Regions from separate parts of the Rothia sp. HMSC058E10 genome, predicted to be linked through region 1. Evidence: predicted binding sites of a transcription regulator. Region 1 holds the regulator's gene; each other region holds the start of a gene.
What was found. The regulator HrcA, encoded in region 1, represses chaperone genes, less so after heat shock. The targets are predictions, from matches to a motif close to TTNGCACTCGNNNNNNNCGAGTGCNAA.

Region 1 (4,532 bases):
AGTGCTGCGGCACCAGCAGTGGAGGCTCGCAGAATTTCAGTTCCTAACAGTGCCTTGTACGCACCCGCCCGCGTGAAAAGTTCGATTTCCCGTTCGGTGATGCCTCCTTCAGGTCCTACAAGAATATAAATTCTGGTGGGATTATCAGGGCTGTACCCAATCTTTCGCAGATATTCGCTTAAGGGTTCAGTGGCCTGTTCATGCAGAATATAGACATACGCTCCCTGATCCGTGAGCTCGCGTATGTGTTCTGCGAGTTCCTGCGAAGAATACAGCTCTTCCACGGTAGGAATGAGCGCTCGACGCGATTGCTTAGCGGCGGCAGAGACAGTATTTTGCCACTTTTGGTGAGCTTTAGTAGCGCGTTCCCCTTTCCACCGCACGATAGAGCGATCGGCACTCCACGGGATAACGCTCCGAATTCCAAGTTCGGTGCCGGTCTCAATTGCCAATATGTCTCGGTTATCTTTGGCGAGTGCCTGCACAAGGGAAACTGAGAGGCTGTTATCATCCTTATCTAGGTTTTGGACTGTAACTTCAAGTCCTTTAGAGGAAATCGCTGAAACAATACCATGGATACGATGCCCTTGGCCGTCTGCAAGGTCAAGGTTCTCCCCTATAGCTAAGCGTTTCACCTTGGCGTGATGCGCTTCCGGACCAGTTAGAGTAAATGTACTCCCTGCCGTGCAGCTGGCTAGCTCTTTGGCGGTAATGTAGAAAATGGGGGCGCTCATAAGATCCTTGATAAAGCTGTATCCGAAGTGTTTCATCTTACCGTACTAGGATTTTCAGAACACTTCGGATACAAAGAATGTTGTCTATTTAAATTGGTCTTTGAGTCGCGAAAAAAGACCATGTTTTTGTTTGACGTGGGTGCCTTCGTGCAAGTCTTCTCCACGAAGTTCAGCGAATTTTTGGAGCAACTCACGTTGTTCGGAGTTTACATTGGTCGGTGTTGTGACCTGAATACGTACCTGTAGGTCTCCGCGTTTATCGGAGTGAAGGCGGGTAACACCTAAGCCGTTCAAAGTTACGATGTCGCCGCTTTGTGCGCCTTCAGGGATGGTGATCTCTTGAACCCCATCGAAGGTTTCTAAGGGTACGGTGGTTCCTAAAACGGCTGCGACCATAGGAATATTCACCGTTGTGGTGAGATTATCACCATCGCGAACAAAGTATTTATCGCGCTTAACGTTGAGATCAATATAAAGATCGCCATTGGGACCACCATTGAGTCCAGCTTCGCCTTTACCTCGCAGACGTATGCGGGCTCCGTCATTAACACCGGCGGGAACGGTGAAGGTCAGCGGGAGTTTTTCGCCCACACGGCCCTGTCCGTGGCATTCTGGGCAGCGGTGTTTGATGACGGTGCCATATCCCTGACAGCTGGGGCACTCTACCTGCTGCATGACGGTTCCTAGGATGGATTGAACACGGCGCTGCATGAATCCCTGGCCATGACAGGTCTCACAGGTTTCGGGGTGGGTTCCGGGAGCGGTTCCTTCACCTTCACAGGATTTACAAGTGACGGCCGTGTTAAGCTCTACAGTCTTTTCGACGCCAAAAACTGCGTCTTTAAGGGATATCGAGACGTTGATAAGTGCGTCTTGTCCCTGGCGTACGCGGGATGCGGGACCGCTTTGTCCACCGCCTCCGGTAAACATATCGAAAAGGTCTTGGAACCCGAAACTTCCTGAGCCAAAGCCGCCGAACCCTCCTGCGCCTCCAGGGAATCCTGCACGACCCTGTTCATCGCCGGTAGCGTCGTAATTACGGCGTTTCTCGTTATCTGAGAGTACTTCGTAGGCGAGGGTTACACGTTTGAATTCCTCAGCTGCCTCTTCGGATGGGTTAACGTCGGGGTGCAGTTGACGCGCCTTTTTACGGTACGCTTTTTTGATCTCTTCGGGGCTTGCATCCTTCGAGACTCCAAGAGTTGAGTAGTGATCGCTCACGTGTTTCTTCTATCCTTTTCGTACCGGAGTGCTCCGGATATGGTGTCAATATAAAATCGGTAAGTTTACGGGGTTCTGAGGAATTACTCGCACGATGTCATGATGCTCGTGTGCCTAAGACATGACCTAGATAGCGAGCTACCGCGTTCACCGCCGCAATGTTACCACGGTAATCCATGCGGACTGGACCCACCACGCCAAGTTTTGCCGTATGCTTCCCCAAGGCGCCTTCATTATCTGGTAAATGTTGTTTGCCGTATGAAACTACAACGGGTGAATCGTATTCACCAGTGACAATAGAAGCTCCTTGAAGCGCTTGCTCCGTATTCTCGTGACCGATCCTTACACTGTACCCGGCTTCTTGAACCGATGCGTGAGACAGCACGCGAAGCAGCGTAACTTGTTCTTCGAGCGCATCCAAAATGGGAGCTATGCTCGCCGAGAAGTCGTCGTGACTTCGTGCTAGGTTTGAGGTGCCAGAGATCGCGAAGCGAATATCTCGTTCAAAATAAGGCTGTGCTCGCAGATGATCCACGATAGCTTCGGTGAGCTCCGGAGAACGGCCTCGCAACGCTGGATGATGCGCTTCTGGCAGCAATGCACTTATGTTTTCGAAAGGTAAACCCTGAAGCATTTTGAGCAGGTTCTCTTTAATCGCTGCAAGAGCTGACACAGTTTCATCATGCGATAAGGCTGTAGTCTCTGGCAGTATCACAGTGACCCGGTGGATTGTGCCAAGATCACTGATAAGCAATGCTAAGAGCGTGCGTGAATCTAGGGGTACGAACTCAAGATGCAAGAGAGTTCCAGCGTTACGTGTTGGGTACTGGATAAGCGCCACCTGATGCGTGAGATGGGCAAGTGTTCGGGTGGCGGCTTCAATCATGTCTTCTACGCTGTGTGCGCTTTCAAGAATTTGCCGTAACGCCGAAACTTGGGTTGCAGAGAGAGCACGCGGCGCGGCTAGAGCATCGACGAAGAACCTGTATCCCTGTTCTGTAGGAATACGCCCAGCGCTGGCGTGCGGTGCGCTCAAAAGTCCCTGTTCTTCTAAAGCTGCCATATCATTGCGTATCGTGGCACTGGATACTTGAAGATGGTGGCGCTGTGCCAGCGTCTTTGAACCTATGGGTTCGCCTGTGCGCACGTAGTCTTCAACGATTGCCTGCAATATGCGCATACGGCGTTCGTGTGACATGGTACTCCTTGCGACCCTATCGGTGGTTAATAATCTGGAAAAGCATAATCTGGCACTCTTATTGAGAGAGTGCTAAAAACTACTTTTATCATAGCCGGGTAACCCCTAGCGGTACTAGTCTTTCGCCAGAAGCGAGTTATCAATACTTTAGAATTGGATGGGTTCTGCCAAAAGCTAACCTGCGGAAACCAGGCAATATCCGTGGTGCCGTTGTACGAAGGATGCAAGATATGAGTGAACGATACGCTTGGGGTGCACAAGATCTATCACGTGCCTCAATAAATAACAGGCATGCTCCTCCTCGTCGGGTCGAGCTAAAACGCGGGATGGTCCTTGAGGATCTTAACGGGTGGGTTGGCGAAGTAGTGCGTGCCGAACGTATCGGTGGAGAAATATTTTTCGGGCTTGAAGACGCTCACGGACGGGTCAAAAATTTTCCTTTAGGAATCGGGTACTTTCTTGAGGGCGAACCGGTTGAGATTGTTGCCCCAACACCACGAAAGACCTCAGGGCGCAAAATTTCTCGTTCTGGTTCGGTAGCAGTTGAAAACGCTCCAGCACGGGTGGCGCGCGCATCTAGAATCTGGGTTGAGGGGCTTCATGATGCGGAACTCGTCGAGAAAGTGTGGGGCCATGATCTGCGGGTTGAAGGTATTGTGGTCGAGCCCCTTCATGGTGTTGATGATTTAGCAACTGCCGTTAAAGAGTTCTCCCCCGGTCCAGAGCGACGACTTGGAATTCTTGTGGATCATCTTCTGAAAGGCACCAAGGAAGAACGTGTTGTGGCGGAGGCTTTAGCTGTTCCCGGCGCTGCTGGAAATATTAAGATTGTGGGGCACCCTTTCATTGATATTTGGCAGGCCGTCAAGCCGCAGGTTCTCGGAATTCCAGCATGGCCGCAGGTGCCTCGAGGTGAGGACTGGAAGAAAGGAATTCTACGTCGGTTGGGACAGCCACATCAAAACCAGGAAGACGTGGCAAACGCCTGGAAACGTATTCTTTCCCGAGTTGACTCTTATTCCGATCTTGATCCTACGCTGCTAGGACCTGTTGAGTCGCTCATTGATTTTCTGACTGAATAAGGTAATGTGAGTAGCTCAGGTTGTCTATGCCGCGCCTCTGGCGAGGCGTTCGGTAAAACACGTTACAATAAATAAGGATTTTAGGTTGTACAGGTGCACCAACTGAGGCATGTGTACGGCAGAGCAAAATAGACGAGTAATAATCAGGATTTCTGTGGTTCAAGATACTCGCCCGGAGGGGCATAAACGAAACATTACACCTTTGCCTGTGTCGCAGGACCGGAGCATGGCGACTTTTGCTCACTTTAGCGGCATCATCGGGTTTTTGCCTGCCGCTGCTATCTACTATTTGTATCG
Region 2 (4,532 bases), on a different contig from region 1:
TTTACGGTGTTGGTGACCACAACAGCGCTTTTCAGAGTGTGTATGAACTAAATACGACACGAACATGAAGTATCTGACATAAAACGTCACACACCGGCATTACAATTTTGCAGATGCGCCACCCACATAAACCCGCTAGACCACAGAAATCTTAGTGTCCGAGCTAGAGACGTGCGCTGAATCAGAAAAATCTACAGGCCGCACATGCCACCCGATGCGCCGTGCCTGCTGCCCAGACCCCACTCGCGTAAACACTAAAGTCGCCGGGTTATAGCCCTGATTCTTCGCGGCCTTCTTACCTGATTTCTTGCCCGCACCGCCTGCCAGCAGGGTCGCACGCATTTTCTCGGGCACCAGATCAACGCCGCGTTTCTTGATCGTCAAAGCCGTAAAACCGCGCTCGCGCACCCACTTTTTGAGCTGTTTCTCATGCACCGGGATTTCCTCAAGAACCTCATAACACTGTGCCAGCGGACTCTGAACAGCTTCTACCGCCGTGAGGTACGCCAGGTGCGGATCAATCAGGTTCGCCCCAAGCTCTTGGGCTAACTCCTGCACCAGATGCGCCCGCACTACCGCGCCGGAAGGCTCATAGAGGTACTCACCGGGGGAGGGGAGCCGGGTTTGCTTTTCATCAACAGGGGTTACTTGTTCCGCGGGATAGGGACTACTCAGCGTGGTTTTGTGAATGCGCAGGCCCTTGTCTTCAGCCTGTCCCGTCGCCTCCTGCCGCAGCACCGTGACCGTGCGTGCAACGCCCTCCTGAGCCAAAGCATTAAACCAAAGCACCAACTCCACGAGAGAACCCTCATGCTCAACCCACTGCGCCGTGACACGCGGATGCGGGTTCGCCTCACTACGAATATCCTCAGGGCGCGCAATAGCCTCATGCGGCATCCCCGGACCAAGTTTGACACCCATCGGCATGCCAGTTCTGGCCAGATCCACTACGAACGAAAGCGGTGGAGAATAGGCTTCTGGATCAAAAATACGTTCTGTACGGGATTTTATAACTCCGGTCAGATCACGTCTGGCCGGATCAAGCCATATGCCCTGCACCGCCTCGCCGGTGCTATCACGAAAACTCTCCGGATCAAAGTTCGTCACATCACCGACCACAACCCGCGAACCCGAAAAATCCGCCAGATTTGCGGCAGCAAAAGATGCCGTCAACGGGTCAAGCTCCACAGAAACAGTCTCTAAGGATGCGCGCGCGAACTCCAACGAATCCGCGCCGATACCACATCCCAAATCGGCAACCGAACGAACCCCGGCACGGGCAAACACGGCCGCATGCTCGGCAGCAACAACCGGTCGAGTCGCCTGCTGCGCGCCGTGCTCGGTCAAAAACATAGTGCGCGCCCTATCGCCGAACTTTGACAGCGCCCGAGTGCGCGCCTTAACAAGGCTGAGAATATTGGCGGTCTCATCGGGCGTGAACCCCTGCGCCCGCAGCCGCGTAACCTGTTCGAGCGAGTGCTCTTGACTATAGGGGAAAAGCGCATCCGCGGCATCTAACGCCTGCCGGGTAAAAGCCAGCTCGGGCGGTAAGGCAAACGGCGGCGGGGGCACAAAATCAACCATAGGCTTAAGTGTAGTGGCATGAGCATATGCAGAAGGCTTGGAGACTGCGGCAGGTTCACGGGGCGCTCGCGTATTATCCTGTGCGCGAAACGCCGCCCTCGAAACGGCGCGCATTCTTGACCGGGTGCCGCTGGGATTCTAAAGTTGAATTTAGCACTCGAAGCGGTGCAGTGCTAAACGCCTAGGCGCTAGGGCTAAACCGCTTCACAAATTCTTAAAAACTGACTAACAAGGAGCATACCTATGGCTATTAAGCCCCTCGAAGACCGAGTAGTTGTCAAACTAGAGCAGGCTGAGCAGACCACCGCATCCGGTCTGGTTATTCCCGAAACTGCAAAGGAGAAGCCGCAGGAGGCTCGCGTAGTAGCCGTGGGCCCCGGCCGCGTGGACGATAAAGGCAACCGCGTTCCCGTCGATATCGCCGAAGGCGACGTAGTTGTGTTCTCCCGCTACGGCGGCACCGAGGTCAAGTACCAGGGCGAGGAATACCTGATTCTCTCCGCTCGTGACGTTCTGGCGATCGTCGACTAATTTCGCATATATGCAGGATGCGCCGCCGGTTTCTCGCGCGGCGCATCCGCTATACCTGACCTGGATTTGGCGCACGTGCGCCTTCTACGATATCGAACGCTCACAACCCTCAAGGAGTAGCGAATATTCATGGCTAAACAGCTTGAATTCAACGATGCCGCCCGTAAGTCCCTGCAGGCTGGCGTCGATAAACTCGCCGATGCGGTCAAGGTTACCCTCGGCCCACGCGGGCGCAATGTTGTGCTCGATAAACAGTGGGGTGCACCGGTTATCACGAATGATGGTGTCTCGATCGCCCGCGAAGTTGAGCTTGAAGACCCCTATGAAAACTTGGGCGCGCAGCTCGCTAAAGAGGTAGCCACCAAGACTAACGACGTTGCTGGTGACGGTACGACTACCGCAACCGTGCTGGCGCAGGCACTCGTGAATGAGGGGCTGCGCAACGTAACAAGCGGTGCGGCACCTGCGGAGGTGAAACGTGGCATTGAGGCCGCCGTTGAGAAGGTCTCCGAGCGTCTGCTTCACGATGCCCGCGAGGTACAGGGTCCGGAAGTTGCGCATGTTGCCGCTATTTCGGCTCAGTCCGACCAGATCGGCGAGCTTTTGGCATCTGCTTTTGAGAAGGTCGGTCAGGACGGCGTCATTACTATCGAGGACGGCTCCTCCACTGAGATTGAGCTTGACATTACCGAGGGTATGCAGTTCGACAAGGGCTACCTTTCGCCTTCGTTCGTGACCGATGCCGAGCGTGGCGAAGCGGTTCTTGAAGATAGCCTCATTCTGCTCTACCAGGGTAAGATCTCCACTGTTGCCGAGATTATGCCTCTGCTGGAGAAGGTCGTACAGGCGAAAAAACCGCTGACCATTATCGCCGAAGACGTTGATGGTGAAGCACTGTCCACCCTCGTGGTGAATAAGCTCCGCGGAACTCTCGACGTTGTGGCGCTTAAGGCTCCCGGGTTCGGCGATCGCCGCAAGGCTATTATGCAGGATCTCGCCATTCTGACCGGCAGCATCGTGATTACCCCCGAACTGGGTATCGACCTGGCCCAGGCAACGCTCGAAGAAACCGGTTCGGCGCGCCGCGTGACCGTCACCAAGAACACCACCACGATTGTGGACGGCGGTGGCAGCAAGGAAGCGGTTGAAGACCGTGTGCAGCAGCTGCGCCGAGAGATCGAGGCCGTCGATTCCGAGTGGGATCGCGAAAAGCTCAAGGAACGCCTGGCGAAGCTCGCCGGTGGCGTGGGCGTGATCAAGGTGGGTGCGGCAACCGAGGTTGAGGCTAAGGAACGTAAGCACCGCATCGAAGACGCTGTGTCTTCTACCCGCGCGGCTCTTGAAGAAGGCATCGTATCCGGTGGCGGTTCGGCACTGATCCACGCCAGCAAGGCGCTCGACGGTTTTGAACTCGATAGCCACGACGCAAACGTAGGTGTGCAGATTGTACGCCGCGCCCTGGTACAGCCGCTGCGCTGGATTGCCGAAAACGCTGGCGACGACGGCTATGTGGTGGCGGCAAAGGTTGCCGAACAGCCTGTTGGCCACGGTTACAACGCCAAAACCGGTGAGTATGTTGATCTGTTTGAGGCGGGCGTAATTGACCCCGTGAAGGTCACCCGCTCTGCGCTGCAGAATGCATCATCTATCGCGGCTTTGGTGCTCACGACCGAGACTCTGGTGGTCACCAAGCCCGAAGAAGAGGACGAAGACGAATAATTGATGGGTTGCCCGGTTCGAGGAGAGAAAATCTCGTTGAACCGGGCAACAACTATCTATAGGTGCTTGACGCAGACTGGCCTGAAATAACCGCAAGCGCAGCCTTGAACCGGATACTGCTTACAGGAAAGGCGCGCATCCAAACCACTCCGTGTACCCCGAAGCAGACGTAAGCGTTTACCATAGAGATACGACGTTTTACACCCGGTGGCACCACTCGCTACACAACATCTATACATCCGGTACAGCATTTGAAAGGCTAAACATGACTGTCCCCACCGCCCTGACCGACGATCCCTTCGGTTTCACCGGTCTGACCTATGATGACGTGTTGCTTCTACCCGGCAACACCGATGTTATTCCCTCCGATGCCGATACCAGCACTCGACTTTCCAAGCGTATTACCCTGGGCACCCCCATTATCTCCGCGGCGATGGATACCGTCACCGACTCTCAAATGGCGATCGCAATGGCGCGTCTAGGCGGTATGGGTGTGATTCACCGCAACCTTTCGATCGAGGACCAGGCGGCGCATGTTGATCGCGTGAAACGCTCCGAATCGGGTATGATTATCAATCCCGTCACTATCGGGGCTGGTGCGACTATCAGCGAATACGATAATCTGTGCGGCTACTACAAGGTTTCGGGTCTGCCGGTGGTCACCGAAGACGGCAAACTTGAAGGTATTATTACCAACC
Region 3 (4,532 bases), on a different contig from region 1:
CACCCGCGAGAACGGGCGTGAACCGAAGAACCCGCGATGCGCCGATAGCGGCGACGGATGCGCAGACTCCACACACGGGTACGGTTCCAGCATCGGGGCGGTGCGCCGCGCATCCGCACCCCACAGCAGCCCGACCAGGGGCTTATTGCGTGCTGCCAGCGCCCGAATAGCGCACTCAGTCACCTCTTCCCACCCCTTATTGCGATGCGACCCCGGCGCCCCTTCACGCACGCTGAGCACACGGTTCATAAGCATAATGCCCTCATCGGACCACGAGCTCAGATCGCCGTGCTGTGCGGGCTCAATCCCCAAATCGTCGGAAAGTTCCCGGTAAATATTGATGAGCGATTTCGGCAGGGGCATATCCCGCTGCACCGAGAACGAAAGCCCCATTGCGTTTCCGGGGGTGGGGTAGGGGTCTTGCCCCACGATCAGCACCTTGACCTCGTTCATGGGGCGTGAGAATGCGCGGAAAATATTCTGACCTGTGGGAAAAGTTCGGTGTCCCGCCGCGTGTTCGGTGCGTAAAAACTCGCCCATGGCGTGGATTTTATCTTCGACGGGCGCGAGGGCCTGCGCCCAGTCTTCGCTCATAATGTCGGTCAGCGGCGGGTTCGTCATGAAAATACTCCCTGAGAAAATTTGACTCTAATAACACGGTGACTTCAACCAACATACTCTAAAGTGTTCATGTAGACCACCTATGTTCGTCAGGAATCCAGATGCCGATACCTTCTTCGGAAACCCCCGAACCTTCGCCTGCTAACGGCTCCGAAGCCGCCGAACCCGCAGCGGCAGTCCCCGCCGATAGCCCCGGACCCAACCCTACAACACAGCCTGCGTCTTCTGCCCCCGACGCTCCCGAAACCCGCGAAACCGGCGGAAAAACCGAGAACACACGCAAATCCGCCCTCACCGATTTAGAGCGTGCCATGATAGCCCTGGAAAAACGGTACTGGAAGTATCAGGGCACCAAAGAGAAAGCGATTACCGCGCTCGGGCTCACCCCGATCGCCTACTACCAGAAGCTCAATACGATGATCGATAGCCAGCGCGTGATCGCCGCCGAACCTATCCTGATGCACCGCCTGCGCGAGGTTCGCGACCGCAGCTAAAGGCAGCCGCACTGATGTGTGCATGAGCGCACGCCGTTCCGAACAGGACGGATAAAGCCCCATACGGTACCCTGTAAGAGAGAGCTTTGGCAGGGCTCCACCGCGCAGAGCGGTACATCTATTACTCAACCTAGGGAAGTCATGAGCCAATACCCGCACGATGAATTCGACGACATCGACGAGAATACCGCCCGCCGTGGAACATACCGCGGTGTTATTGACGACCCTTCCAAGAGCCCCAAAGGCATTATTCCCGTTGTCGTCGCCGGTATTTTAGCGCTCGTGCTCGGCGGCGCCATGTACATTAACCACCCGCGCAGCAGCTCGCCCGAGGCCGCCGCGCGCGCCAAGAGCTACAGTGCCCCCGCCTCGCCTTCGGAATCATCGTCGCCCTCTGCCTCGGCATCCGAGCAGGCTAAGGATGCGAACGTGGCGGTCTATAACGCATCCGCGCCCGGCGGGTCTGCGGCCAAGGCAAGCGCCGCGCTTGAAGGTTACACGATTACCGAAACCGCGAACTGGTCGGGCACCCCGCCGCAGTCCAGCACGGTCTACTACAAGGACGAGGCCAAGAAGTCGCAGGCCGAAGCTATTGCGAAAACCCTGAATATCACGACGGTTCAGGAGAGCTCAGACACCTTGATTCTGGGCGAGAACGATATTGTGGTGGTGCTCGCCACCGACTACAGCTAAACGGCATCAATCGGCTTGAGACCGCGATTTGCGGTACCGTTTATCATCCCCGCTAGTTTCGGGAACGTTCTATGAGCCCTATGCGTTCGCATATAACATCGCTCGGCTATCGAAACTGGTGCTTTGGCTCCATGCATTCGCACGCGAAGCCGTACCCGTTCACCCCATTGCGGCTTTCCGTGCGCCTTAAGAATGCGCTGAGGGCGATTAAGCTAAATTCGGTGCTCAAAATGTTTGCCCTCGGGCGCACCAAGTGCCAAAATTGTTTTTAGCACTCGGCGCCTTCAGGTGCTAAAACCGGTATCAAAATCTGCTTCGGCAGACCGGAAAACCTGAGCGCTCCATTCGAAACGTCCAGGAGGGATATCGCCACATGGCAAAACTTATTGCTTTTGATGAAGAAGCTCGTCGCGGTCTAGAGCGCGGACTGAACACTCTAGCCGATGCCGTTAAGGTAACTCTTGGCCCCCGTGGCCGCAACGTCGTGCTTGAGAAGTCGTGGGGCGCACCCACGATCACCAATGACGGTGTTTCCATCGCCAAAGAGATCGAGCTTGAAGACCCCTATGAAAAGATTGGCGCCGAACTCGTCAAAGAGGTAGCCAAGAAGACCGACGATATCGCAGGTGACGGTACCACCACCGCAACCGTGCTGGCTCAGGCGCTCGTGCGTGAGGGCCTGCGCAACGTGGCTGCCGGTGCTGACCCGCTGAGCCTCAAGCGCGGTATTGAGAAGGCTGTTGAGGAGGTCACCAAGACCCTGCTCGACTCCGCGAAAGAGGTTGAGACTGAGGAAGAGATCGCGGCAACCGCATCCATCTCTGCGGGCGATCAGGAGATCGGTAAGCTGATCGCTCAGGCTATGGAGAAGGTCGGCAAGGAAGGCGTGATTACCGTTGAGGAATCCAACACCTTCGGCCTGCACCTGGAACTCACCGAGGGTATGCGCTTCGATAAGGGCTTCCTCTCCGGCTACTTCGTGACCGACCCCGAGCGTCAGGAAGCCGTGCTGGAAGACCCCTACATCCTGGTGGTCAACCAGAAGATCTCGAACGTGAAGGATCTGGTTCCCGTTCTTGAGAAGGTCATGCAGTCCGGCAAGCCGCTGCTGATTATTGCCGAGGATGTTGAGGGCGAGGCTCTGGCGCTGCTCGTGCTGAACAAGATGCGCGGCTCCATCAAGTCCGTTGCCGTGAAGGCACCCGGTTTCGGTGACCGTCGCAAGGCTATGATGGCTGATATTGCGATCCTCACCGGCGGTCAGGTTATTACTGAAGAGGTTGGCCTGTCTCTGGATACCGCAACCCTTGAGATGCTGGGTAAGGCACGCAAGGTTGTTGTCACCAAGGACGAGACCACCATCATTGAGGGCGCTGGCGACGCCGCCGCACTTGATGGCCGCGTGGCACAGATTCGCGCTGAGATCGCAAACTCCGATTCCGACTACGACCGCGAGAAGCTGCAGGAGCGCCTGGCAAAGCTCGCCGGTGGTGTGGCTGTGCTCAAGGCTGGCGCGGCAACCGAGGTTGAGCTGAAGGAACGCAAGCACCGCATTGAGGATGCTGTGCGCAACGCAAAGGCAGCCGTTGAAGAGGGTATCGTCCCCGGCGGTGGCGTGGCACTGATTCAGGCGGGCGCGAAGGTCTTCGACAAGCTCGACCTGAAGGGTGACGAGGCAACCGGCGCAAACATCGTGCGCGTGGCTATCGATGCGCCGCTGAAGCAGATCGCAACGAACGCTGGCCTTGAGCCCGGCGTGGTGGTCGATAAGGTTCGTTCCCTGCCCGAGGGTACCGGCCTGAACGCTGCAACTGGCGAGTACGAAGACCTCATGGCTGCGGGTATTAACGACCCCGTGAAGGTGACCCGTTCCGCTCTGCAGAACGCCGCATCGATCGCCGGTCTGTTCCTGACCACCGAGGCTGTGGTGGCAAACAAGCCTGAGCCCGCATCTGCTGCGGCACCGGCTGCTGACCCGATGGGCGGCATGATGTAACGTTTCCCGACTGAGGGAGTATGGTGAAGCTCTCCGGGGCGGGTTCCTGACCGGCACAATGCCGGGTACGGGATTCGCCCCGGAGAGCTTTTGCCTATGCTTTTCAGAGTCGCGAGCAGGTGGTTTTTGGCTCGAGCAGGTAGGAAAATCTTACCTTTTCGGCACAATACTACCTGCTCGCGACGTGCGCCGTGATTCGTTCGGGATGGGAGAGCCGCACGGTATGCTGGATTTATGATGCCTAACACCACCTCCAAATCTTCCGAAAACAACGCCCCCGATACCCCCGCCCGTTCCGGCCAAAACACAAAGAGCATCGGCTCGCGAAATTCATTTCTGAGCATCGGGTCGGTGAACTCATTCTGCAGCATTGGCTCCGTAAATTCGGCGTTTTCGATCGGCTCGGCTTTCTCGTTCGGATCTATCGGCTCGGCTTTTTCTTCGCTGTCCGTTGCCTCGTGCCTGAGCTACATGAGCGTGTTATCGGTTTTATCGGAAGCATCTGTGCTCTCGGCACGGTCGTACAGGTCGGTGCTTAAAGCGGGCCAGCAGAAGAAGGCAAAGAAGCCGTAGCCTTCCCGCCCGATCCAGCCCTGCTTGCTAAAAAGAGCCTTTATGTGAATAAAGCGTAGTTTTCGCCGTTTTATTCACATAAAGGCTCTTTTTTCGATGGGGCAGGGGCGAAGGAGCACACCTGGCGGCGCGCCAGCAGTGCCACCCGGCGGGTT

Region 2: the regulator HrcA is predicted to act here: its motif matches at 1,735-1,761, upstream of groES (co-chaperone GroES).
Region 3: the regulator HrcA is predicted to act here: its motif matches at 2,077-2,103, upstream of groL (chaperonin GroEL).

What each region holds. Positions count from the first base shown of each region.
Region 1 is NZ_KV797619.1:117,855-122,386, reverse strand. It holds gene HMPREF2609_RS03480 (16S rRNA (uracil(1498)-N(3))-methyltransferase) at 1-734, opposite strand, end outside; gene dnaJ (molecular chaperone DnaJ) at 819-1,955, opposite strand; gene hrcA (heat-inducible transcriptional repressor HrcA) at 2,053-3,153, opposite strand; gene HMPREF2609_RS03465 (DUF3097 family protein) at 3,384-4,235, shown strand; gene HMPREF2609_RS03460 (DUF4870 domain-containing protein) at 4,462-4,532, shown strand, end outside.
Region 2 is NZ_KV797609.1:118,538-123,069, forward strand. It holds gene HMPREF2609_RS00995 (class I SAM-dependent methyltransferase) at 136-1,584, opposite strand; gene groES (co-chaperone GroES) at 1,828-2,115, shown strand; gene groL (chaperonin GroEL) at 2,245-3,834, shown strand; gene guaB (IMP dehydrogenase) at 4,100-4,532, shown strand, end outside.
Region 3 is NZ_KV797627.1:97,192-101,723, forward strand. It holds gene HMPREF2609_RS05145 (uracil-DNA glycosylase) at 1-621, opposite strand, end outside; gene HMPREF2609_RS05150 (DUF3263 domain-containing protein) at 723-1,115, shown strand; gene HMPREF2609_RS05155 (LytR C-terminal domain-containing protein) at 1,257-1,808, shown strand; gene groL (chaperonin GroEL) at 2,182-3,804, shown strand; gene HMPREF2609_RS10910 (hypothetical protein) at 4,039-4,377, shown strand.